One region of the Formosa sejongensis genome, then DNA from elsewhere that is predicted to be linked to it. Evidence: riboswitches for the same ligand, from Rfam matches in the RefSeq annotation. Region 1 holds a riboswitch; the other holds the start of a gene.
What was found. Region 1 has a riboswitch for cobalamin ahead of R6X41_RS13945 (TonB-dependent receptor plug domain-containing protein). Riboswitches for the same ligand answer to the same signal wherever they lie in the genome.

Region 1 (5,408 bases):
ATCTCCACCGGCAGTATTATCTGCATAACCGTATTCAAATGCCGCACTTGTTATAAATGTAGGATTAGTCATATTCACATTTTCACTTGTTAAAAGCGTCCCTTGTATGGTATAAGAATCTTCGGTAATCCATTCTGGATAATACGCTTGCTTATGAAATGCATTTTTAGCCACAACTCCTGTAGCGCCCTCGCTATCTTCCCAAGCCACATCGTCATCGTCTGAAGCTGGTTTAAAATAAGTCATACTGTAGTTACGAATTGTTCCTTCTAAATCGTGACCACTTCCTTTAATTTCATACCAAGTATCATCAGCGATTCCGTTAGCATTTTCATCTTGCATTACCCAAATAACTCCAGGTTCAGCAAAACTAGACATTGCATTTCCATACACTATAAAATCATTTTCGTCTGTAGTATTTATAACTGTATGGTCGAATCCTAAAGTAATTGAACCTCCCCAAGCACCTAGAGTTACAAGTCCAGTTGCTCCATTTAAAACACCTTCTGCACTTTCTAAATTCCCTGGATTTTTATTTATGAATTGTCCCGGAGCAGGTAAATATTCAAATAAATCTGTAACATAAGCTATACTACTGGCTGTTGTAGGACGAATAAAAGCATCTACAGTTATCGCGTAATCGAAAGTAAATTCTCCACTTATATTATATGCACGATACGATAATGCATAGTCGCCTGAAGTTTCAGGAGTAAAATTATAAGAGGTTTCTGCAGACACTAAACTATCTCCAATAAACCATTCGTTTGTATACTCTGTATTATTTAAAGGTGTAGCTTCAAAAGTAATAGTCGATCCCATAGACATTGATACGGCTTGTTCTTCTACAGACAATTCAACTTCAGGAGCTAAAAGTGGATCTTCATCGTTTGAGCATGCTAAGAATAAAGCACTACATCCTACTAAAAGGGCGAATTTGTTTGTTGTTAAAAAATTTAATTTTTTCATGTTCTTCTTTATTTATATTTATTGAGGTTGATATACAAATTGGATTTTGGCAGGAATATCGCCAGTAACGACTTTCCATTTAAATTCACCATCCGAATCGAAACAATACAAATCGCCCGGCGTAACATAATCTTTGGCGTCTGTAATGTAAATGTCTTCGTTATCTGGATTTATAGCGATTCCGTAAGGAATTTGAATAAGATCTTCATTACCTGCTGCGATAAAAGAACCGTCTAAAATGGTTTCCGTTTTCGTATCTAATTTGCTATAGGAAATGGTGTTTTCTCCAGTAAAATAATTAAATTCGGTACTGTAGATGTAAGCTATATTGTTGTGAATAGTCATATTGCTAACGGCTAAATCGAATGTTTTTTTAACAGTTTCTGTCTTTGTGTCTACAACGTAAAGCTTTGAAAGCGTTTCAAAATAATCCCCTCTAGAAGACACATACAAATCGCCTTCATCATCAATTTTTAAGCGATGTAAGTTTATACCAACTTCAATGCGTTTTGTTTCTGTAAAACTTGGAATATCAATTACAGAAACGGTAGTTTCATAATCTGGCGGACTATAGCCTCCAGAATTTGCAACATAAATCTTATTATTGTAAGCAACTAATTCTTCAGGCTGGCGGCCAACATCTACTTTACGCGTCACACTTAAACTTGTGGTATCAATTTCGTTAACTTGACCTTGTGGAGCACTCGGATCTCCAATAACACCCAAATAGGTGCTTAAATAGGCTTTCCCTTCATAAAAGGTGATATAGCGACAATTGTCAACATTAATTTGTTTCAATTTTTCACCTGTTTTCACATCTAAAACCTCAACTTTATTTGATGCATTAACAACGATATACATTTTAGAACCGTAGATTCCTATATCATTTGCAACATCCCCTAAACCTCCAACTTCGTTTGGATTCGCGTCTTTAAAGCGCTCTCTTTTATATTCTCCAGACTCAAAATCCATAAAATCTAGGGAGGCTTTGTTCATAAACATATTCCCTTCATTAACAACATAGAATCCTTTCAAAACTGACTCAACATCGGGTTCTTCAGGTTGTTGAATATCATCATCGACAGAAAATGTGTCGTCTGTTCGACAGGAGTAAACTGATAAAACAGTTACAAAAAGGAGTAGAAACTTTTTCATAGGATTTTATATAAATTTTAAAGTGTATAATTAAGTGTAAGGCGATACGAACGTCCCGGCATTGGAAAATTCTTAATCACATCGTATTGTTGATTTAAAACATTGTTGACCTCTACCCCAACTTGCATGGGATTTTCAAAAAATGGAAATGTATAATTCACCGATAAATCATGCGTGTACCACGGCTGCACATAATTAGATTCTATATTTGCTTTTTGACTGTAACGGCTTCCCGTATAGATAAAACTGTAGTTAAGCTGAAAGGCTTTGAAACCCGCCATTACAGTTGCGCTCCCACTGTTTAATGGGATATACGGAATTTGATCGCCATAACTATTGCTTCCTGGAGTGACATCTATGGATTTTTGATACGTATAATTAACCATTCCCGTAACATCCAAATCAGCAGTGAATTTTAGGGATGATTTTAAGCCAACCTCAACACCTGTCGTTTCCACTTTTCCTAAATTGAGCATCATCCATCGGAATAAATTTGCTCCGGGAACAGCTACAATTTTGTCGGTAATCCATACTTTATAAACATCGGCTTGGACTTCAAAAAATGCCGACGGATTCGCATGCTGATACGAAAACCCAAAGTCAATTTGTTCGGAATCTTCAGGTCTTAAGAAGGTGTTTCCAACAAAGGTGTAATACAAATCGTTAAAAGTTGGCATCCTGAAAATATTTTTATAAAACGCACGTAATCTTAAATCTGAATTTTGAAAAGGTTGTACATTAAGTAATACTGAAGGTGAAAACTTCTGAAAATCGTCTGCAGAATCATAAGCCTGTACTGTTTCATAAACGGTAGTACTTAGTACACTTAGTTGAAGGTTTACACGTTTAAAAAAGAAATTGCTCGCCAAAGCATTCAACAAGGTAAATCGCTTGGGATATGCAAAACGATACAGGTTGGCATCGAGTGTGCTTTCCTCAAAATCTGAAGCTAGAGATACGTCCCAAAAAGGCTTTAGTTTAACAGTATTTACTATGGAAGTATAATATTTTTTCTGATTGTATCTATTGTCTAAAATCCCATCTAGAGACACAATTTCAGGATCGACATATCGGGTGTAGACATCTTCATATTTTCCACGAATCACAAAGAAATAAGAATCGCTCACTTCATATCTAAATTCCCCTTGAACAAAACTATTCTGATCCCATAAGCGTTGCGGACGTTCAAAGCGATTCGCTACAATTGCACCAGGCAATCCGCGTTCGGAATCGAAAAAATAGTATTTTATTTGCCAGCTACTTTTTTCTGAAGGATTCCCATAAAGTGCCGCTTCCAAACGATACGATTTTATATCGGCATTATTTCGAACAGCAATCGTATCGTAACTTCCGTTGGTGTATCTAAATTCATATTCCCCATCGGCAGACACCAATTCCGAACTTATTCGTGCGGCTAGTTTATCACTTAATCTATAATCGAATGACAACGAAGGGTTAACCAATCCGAAAGACCCCGTTTTAAAAGTTAAATCAGCTGCATATTTTTTCTCATTTTCAAAATCCGGAAGCTTAGATTTTAAATAAATACTATTTGCAGAAGCATAGCCATTTGCAGACTGGTCTAAATCGGTACGCTGTCCTTGGTAAAGGCTCACTTCTTCCATATTACTTAAGGAATATTTCCCTAAATCGACTTGACCATTTTGAGCATTTCCCAAGCGTACACCATCGTAAAACACTCCTGTATGCTGCGATCCCATACTACGAATGTTCACTGTTTTTAATCCGCCAATTCCACCGTAATCCTTAAGCTGAACACCGCTAAAATACCGAATCGCATCGGCTACATTTAAACTATTTAATCGGGTTAGTGTCGCTCCATCAAGAGTCTGTACAGGCGCCGGAGACACATGTTTTTTATGTTGTGAATTGTTGTATTTTAAAACAACCTCTTTTAATGTTGTGGTAGTAGAAATCGTATCCTGTTCCTGTGCAAATACCGACACCGAACAGCAACATGCTAAACACCCAATTAAAATAGAATTATAAAAATATTTTAAAAACCTCACCTCATTTAATTTAGCGCCAACGAGGTAGACTAACCACGACAAAACATGGCTACTCCTATAGAGAAGAATAATAAGATTCTAATCCCAGCTTTTATCCCCGAAAGCTATTTGAATTACTAAAAAATGGCAGGTCTTCTGACTTACTCCTTCCACCCGGCCTTCCCTTTCTATTGAAAAGTGACACTAAATTAGGCTTCAGTTATGAGCTTACAGCTGCGGGACAGTCTCGGATTTACACCGAATTCCCTTTTAATGTTTGCGTTAAAAAAAACACAACAACCATTTTCCCTTTATACTTTAAAAAAAACAAATTTAATCAAATAATTAAGGAACAAACAATCAAAATTTGACGCTCATATTATTAAAATTATTTGTAAACTAATTTTATCTCACTTATTTAAGATGAAATATTTCCTTTAATAAGGACGACAAAAGTAAAAGCTCAAAAATTGATAAATTATGATATTTATCATACGATATCAATTTGCTTCTAATTTGTAATTATTCTGAAGTTAAGATCTTCCTTCAGGTTTGAATGATATAGAAATTATTGTAATTCTATTACACCTCATTTGCACCCTAAAAGTAAGAATTCAGAGTTAAATAAGAATTAACAGACATCTCGATAGAACAAATCAATTCAATATCTTTTAAGCACTAAATTATACCAAGCTCCCATTTGAGGTAAAAAAATATTCTTATAAAAATATAAAAATTGTCATTTTGAAAACTTTGATATCTATTCCCCTTTTAATACAGACTCACTGGAATCATTTTTCTCGTTGCAGAAAGAATATGTACTTCTAAAATAGCCATGTTTCATAATACTATTCTTATTCAGCAATTTATACGATGCATCTCCGAGATCCAATTGTGACTAGTTCTACTAGGTTTAGTCAATATAAATTTCATGGTATACAACTTGAAAACGAAATAAAATAAGTTGTTAAATATCCTATGGCACCTTGAAAACGATAAAATCATTTCAGTTTTAATCTTAATATAAAGAACTAAAAGATCACAATAGTCAATCAAGGATTTAATGCAAATCTCAACTTTTCATATCTTACCCCAGGAACGACTACAAAGTTTCGTCCGTTTATTAATCTAAATAAATTATTTTTAAAATCGTAAATTGAATATTTAAATTTATCATGTACAGAGGTTACAAAAAACACCCATTATGAAAAACATATTATGTTACCTATTCCTCGGATTCCTTATTATGGGATGTGCAAAAAAATCTGCAATTAACGA
Region 2 (5,408 bases), on a different contig from region 1:
GAAAAAGTGTTTGCATTAAAAGTCCAGAAATACCCAAACCAGAACCGACTAATATAGCAGTAATCGCTTTTGGTAATCTATAATTCTGAATGATATAACTCCAAGACTCATTGTCCGGATTTCCGAAAATACTTTCGAAAACACCATGAAGCGGAATAGACACCGACCCCAAACTAATGTTGATAAAAAAACAACATAGCAACACTACAATGAGTATTATAAAAGCGGACTTATATGACTGTTGATTTTGCAATTAATGTAGCTTTTTAAAAAAGAATAATTCATAGTCTTGAAGTAATTCTGGATGACAAATTTTAATCAAATCTTTAAGAACTAAATCAGGTCTTGCTTGCCCTAGTTCGAAATACAAAACCCCTCCGGTTTCCCCTTTAGTGTTTGCCATTGTATAGACGTTTTGCTGTGTAAAGGCATTAAATTTTGTGTAATGAATATTGGCTTTTTCCAAATCTTTTAAACTCACATAAATTGAAGGGTTAATCCAAATATTAGCCGCTTTAGCTTTATTAAAAACCGTTTCGAAATTTAAAGCTAAACTTCCAGAACCTTGGGTGTTTTTCCAAAGATAATTAGCGTTTGCATCTTTTAAAAGTTGTGCTTCAGAACTTGTTCCATTTGGCATATACCAAACATCTTTATACATTGCCCCACTAAAAACACTAGGTTTAATTTCTACATTTTCAGCCAAAGTTTTGGCTTTTAAATATTCAGTTTCAATACCATTATAAACAGTTTCTGCTTGATCTTCTTTATTAAAAAGCACACCAAATAATTTAATCCATTCTGCCTTTGCTAACGGAGATTCTTCAACCCAGTCTCCATTATAAATCACTGGAATATTTGCTTTTTTAACCATTTCCAAAGAACTGTTATTGCCATCGACACCAAAAGCTATTACAGCATCAGGATGTAGTTCTAGTAACACTTCTGTATTTATGCCTTCATTTTTTCCAAGTTCACGAATCTTTTCATTATCAATTCGTGTTCTTATTTTTTCTGAAGACACATATTGGGTGCCAGGAAAACCAACCAACTTTTGCTCCTCACCTAATAATTCTAAGCCTGGTAAATGCGTTGTAGATGTTACTACAATGCTTTCAACTGGAATTGGGATAATAGCATCAAAGTCATCTGAATCTAGAGAAATACTGTCTTTTTTGTCTTTATCGACTAAAGCAAATTTAAACGTCTTATCGGCTTTTGGCCACGGACTATAAATTTCTAAAACTTTATAATTTTTGTAAGATATAACCGAAAATCCTTTAGCATGTTTTAAAGGCAATTCGACACTTTGTTCCTGAATTTCTTTAACACCTTTAGATTCGTTTTTACAACTAAAAGCGATTACTAGAAGTATTAATACTAAAGATTTTAACTGAAAAGACTTCATTTAATAGCTATTTAAAATGAGTTTATAATGGGTGTCAAAATTCTGAAATATAATACAAATTTTAACATTTAAAACAGTTCAAATGTAAGCATATAATTTTCAGACGAAATAAAAATGTTAGATTTTTGATAGAATTTCTTAATAGAAATACAACTTACTCTACAAAAAAACTAGGTTTTATATTCCAATCATAATAAAAACCTTATTTTTGCAGCGAATTTTGGTTCATATCATTTAAAATGATGGATTAAATGGGAATTGAGTTAAAATCTCAAACTGTTCCCGCAACTGTAATCTTAGTTTTGCTTTGCAAAATGCTTGTTATTAAAACTTCAATATACCACTGATTATTTTTAAAATCGGGAAGGTGAATAACAAGACGAGAGTCAGGAGACCTGCCAAATTCAGCATAAATAATTGACTTTCGGGCAAAAGGTCTTAAGATATATGAAAATAAAACTAATAGTATCCTTATTCTTTTTTATATGTGTTCCAACGATTCTCGTTGCGCAAATGGATTCTATTCAAAAATTAGATGAAGTTTTAATTACAGCCGATTCTCAGTTAGGCACCTTTAGCAATTCACAAACTGTTTTTGTATTATCGGATAGCATTATTACTATAAATCAGCCTTCATTAACATCTTTATTAAACTATAACACGCCTATTTATTTTAAAGAAAACGGTTTAGGCATGGTGTCTTCACCTTCATTTCGAGGCACGACAGCACAACAAACTGCTGTGATTTGGAATGGGATAAACATTAATTCTCAGCTTAACGGTCAAGCAGATTTTAATACTATAAATACTTCAGATTTTAATTCGATTAGCGTGAGAAGTGGTGGTGGCAGTGTAATTTATGGTAGTGGTGCTATTGGAGGAAGTATTCATTTAAACAATAATTTCGATTATACTGAAGGCTTTCAAAATACCATAAATAGTAGTTACGGAAGTTATAATACCATACAGATTAATTACACCGGAAATATTGTTGCTAAGGATTTAAGCGCCAATATTGGTGTGAGTAGAAACAGTTCTGATAACGATTACGATTTTGTTGATTCTGATAATTACAACCTAAACGGCGCCTATTATAACACAAGCCTAAATGCGAACTTGAGTTATAGATTAAATGAAAAAAATATTCTGAAATTCTACAGCTATGCATTTGATGGCGAACGTCATTTTTCATTGATACTTCCAAATGAAACACCTACAAAATATCAAGATTTTAACACTCGAAATTTAATAGAATGGGATGGATTTTATAATAAAATCACTTCAAAATTAAAATTAGCATACCTAACCGAAGATTATAAATATTTCGGAAATGTGAATTCTGATTTGTATACGTTTGGATATGTAAATTCTATCATTGCAAAATACGATTTTACTTATGCTCCGTCTAAAGATATAACCATAAATACTATAGCAGAAGCAACACAGAATAAAGGTGAAGGCTCTAGCATAGCAGACGAAAAAAGAGAGATTGGTAGTTTTAATTTATTATTTAAACATCAATTTAACATCTGGTTTTTATACGAATTAGGGCTAAGACAAGACATAACGAGCGAGTATAACAGTCCGTTTTTATATAGTTTGGGGTTAGAATTCCAAATTACTAAACCCTACTCTATTACGATTAATGGTTCAAAAAATTTCAGAATTCCAACCTTCAACGATCTGTATTGGGAAGGCAGTGGAAACCCAGATTTAAAACCAGAAACATCGTATCAGGCGGAAATTGGTAATCATTTGACGTTAAAAAACACCAACCTCACTGTTACGGCATATTATAACGACATTACAGATATGATTCGGTGGTTACCGAACGGATCGAATTGGCAACCCGTTAATACCGACCATGTTATTACTTACGGTTTAGAGGCACTATTTCAATATGCAAGAACATTTAACGCACATCGTATAACTTTAAATAGTACTTACGCCTATACAGTTTCGGAAAATCAAGCCACCAATAAACAACTAATATATGTACCTTATAATAAGGTGACGGCGAGTTTAGGTTACAATTTTAAAAACATATCGGCATTTTACCAGTGGATGTATGTAGGCAGCGTATTCACCACTACCGATAATAATCCGAAATACGAATTAGACGGCTATCAAATCTCTAATATCGGAATAGATTACACCTTTTGTGACACCTTTACTTTAGGCGGAAAAGTTAATAATCTCTGGAACGAAAACTACAAAAGTGTTAGCAGCAGATATATGCCAGGACGAAATTATTCAATTTATTTAAACATTAATATATAACTATTTTACTATGAAACAGACACACAAACTTTTAGCTTTTGTATTCGCAAGTGCGGCACTTTTTAGCTCATGTAGCACCGATAATGACGATGATATTCCAGATGTACCAAAAGGAGATTATGAAGATGGATATTTTGTTTTAAATGAAGGACAATTTGGAAATGTGGGAACTTCCGGAATTTCTTTTATTGGAGAAAATGAACTTAACGAATCTGATGCTTATGCTACTGTAAATCCTACTGCTCCTGAAATTGGAGATGCTTTACAAAGTATGTTTTTCGATGATTATAACGCATATATTATAGCAGGTTCTTCCAATCAAATAACTGTTGTAGACCGTTATACTCTTGAATATGTAGCAACTATTTCAACGAATCTTACTGCGCCTAGATATGGTGCTATTGCAAATGGTAATGCATATGTAACAAACTCAAATGGCTGGGACGATGGTACTGACGATTTTGTAACTGTAATTAATTTATCAGATTATTCAACATCTACTTTTCCAATGAAAAATGCTGAACGTGTTATTGAAGAAGATGGTATGCTTTATTTCGCTAACGGTTATTATGGTAATGGAAATGCTGTAACTATTTTAAATCCTAATACAAGCGAAACTACCGTTGTTGATTTAGGAGCTGGAAATTCTCCTAATTCTTTAGTTGAAGAAGATGATGTGCTTTATGTTTTAACAAACAGTTATACTGATGGTGCTTCTGTTTTTAAGATTAGTACATCTTCAAAAGAAATTACAGAAACCATCCCTTTAGACTTATCTTCTCCAAAACAATTAAATATTGAAGACGATATCTTGTATTTTACAGATGCAACTTCTGTATATCAATTAGGTATAACAGGTACAACACCTTCTAAGATATTAGAATATACATCTACTTCTGAGTATGGTGCTATGTACGGTTTTGCTGTAGAGGATGATACAATTTACATCGCAGATGCTGGTGATTTTGCTTCAGCAGGAACAACTTACGAATACACATTAACGGGTACTCCATTAATATCTTATACCGTTGGTATAGCTCCAAACGGATTCTATTTCAACGATTAATTCATTCCCAAATGTACCATTAACCGAGAGAAATCGTCTAAAAAGAAATTTTTAGGCGATTTTTCATTTTCTATTCCTATAGAATTTTAAGGGTTTATCTCCACTTACTTGTCCTTTATAAAGCATTGTTATACTTTTAACATTCATTAAAACCAAATATTATGATATCAAGCAACACCTATTTTGAAGGTAATGTAAAATCTTTAGCCTACCAATCGGCAACCGGAGCATCTACTTTAGGAGTTATGGAAGCAGGAACCTACGAATTTGCTACCAACAAACATGAAACTATGAATGTTATAGAAGGTTCAATGACAGTATTATTACCAGAATCTAGCACTTGGGAAACCTTTAAAGCAGGAGAAGCTTACCAGATAGAAGCTAATAAAACGTTTCAAGTTAAGGTATCTGAGCAAACGTCTTATTTATGTCAGTATAAATAGAAGGTAGTATCGTATTAAATACGATTACGATGCTCTTTTCTAATATTGAAAATACTTAAAACTAAAAAGGCTACCAATTGGCAGCCTTTTTTAATATTTATAGTGTACAGATTAGAATACGAATAATGGTCTATCGGCCATAAGTGCATTCACTTTAGTTCCAACACCTTCTAAAATAGCGTCGTCTTCTAAGTTCACAATAACCTCATCG

Region 2: another riboswitch for cobalamin. It lies ahead of R6X41_RS13395 (TonB-dependent receptor plug domain-containing protein); the one in region 1 lies ahead of R6X41_RS13945 (TonB-dependent receptor plug domain-containing protein).

The regions. Positions count from the first base shown of each region.
Region 1 is NZ_JAWQUN010000015.1:84,333-89,740, forward strand. Features, by position in the region: gene R6X41_RS13935 (PKD-like domain-containing protein) at 1-966, opposite strand, end outside; gene R6X41_RS13940 (YncE family protein) at 985-2,121, opposite strand; gene R6X41_RS13945 (TonB-dependent receptor plug domain-containing protein) at 2,139-4,151, opposite strand; cobalamin riboswitch at 4,260-4,450, opposite strand; gene R6X41_RS13950 (alpha/beta hydrolase) at 5,335-5,408, shown strand, end outside.
Region 2 is NZ_JAWQUN010000014.1:64,850-70,257, reverse strand. Features, by position in the region: gene R6X41_RS13405 (FecCD family ABC transporter permease) at 1-253, opposite strand, end outside; gene R6X41_RS13400 (ABC transporter substrate-binding protein) at 254-1,408, opposite strand; cobalamin riboswitch at 1,613-1,825, shown strand; gene R6X41_RS13395 (TonB-dependent receptor plug domain-containing protein) at 1,856-3,688, shown strand; gene R6X41_RS13390 (NHL repeat-containing protein) at 3,699-4,754, shown strand; gene ppnP (pyrimidine/purine nucleoside phosphorylase) at 4,916-5,197, shown strand; gene glyA (serine hydroxymethyltransferase) at 5,309-5,408, opposite strand, start outside.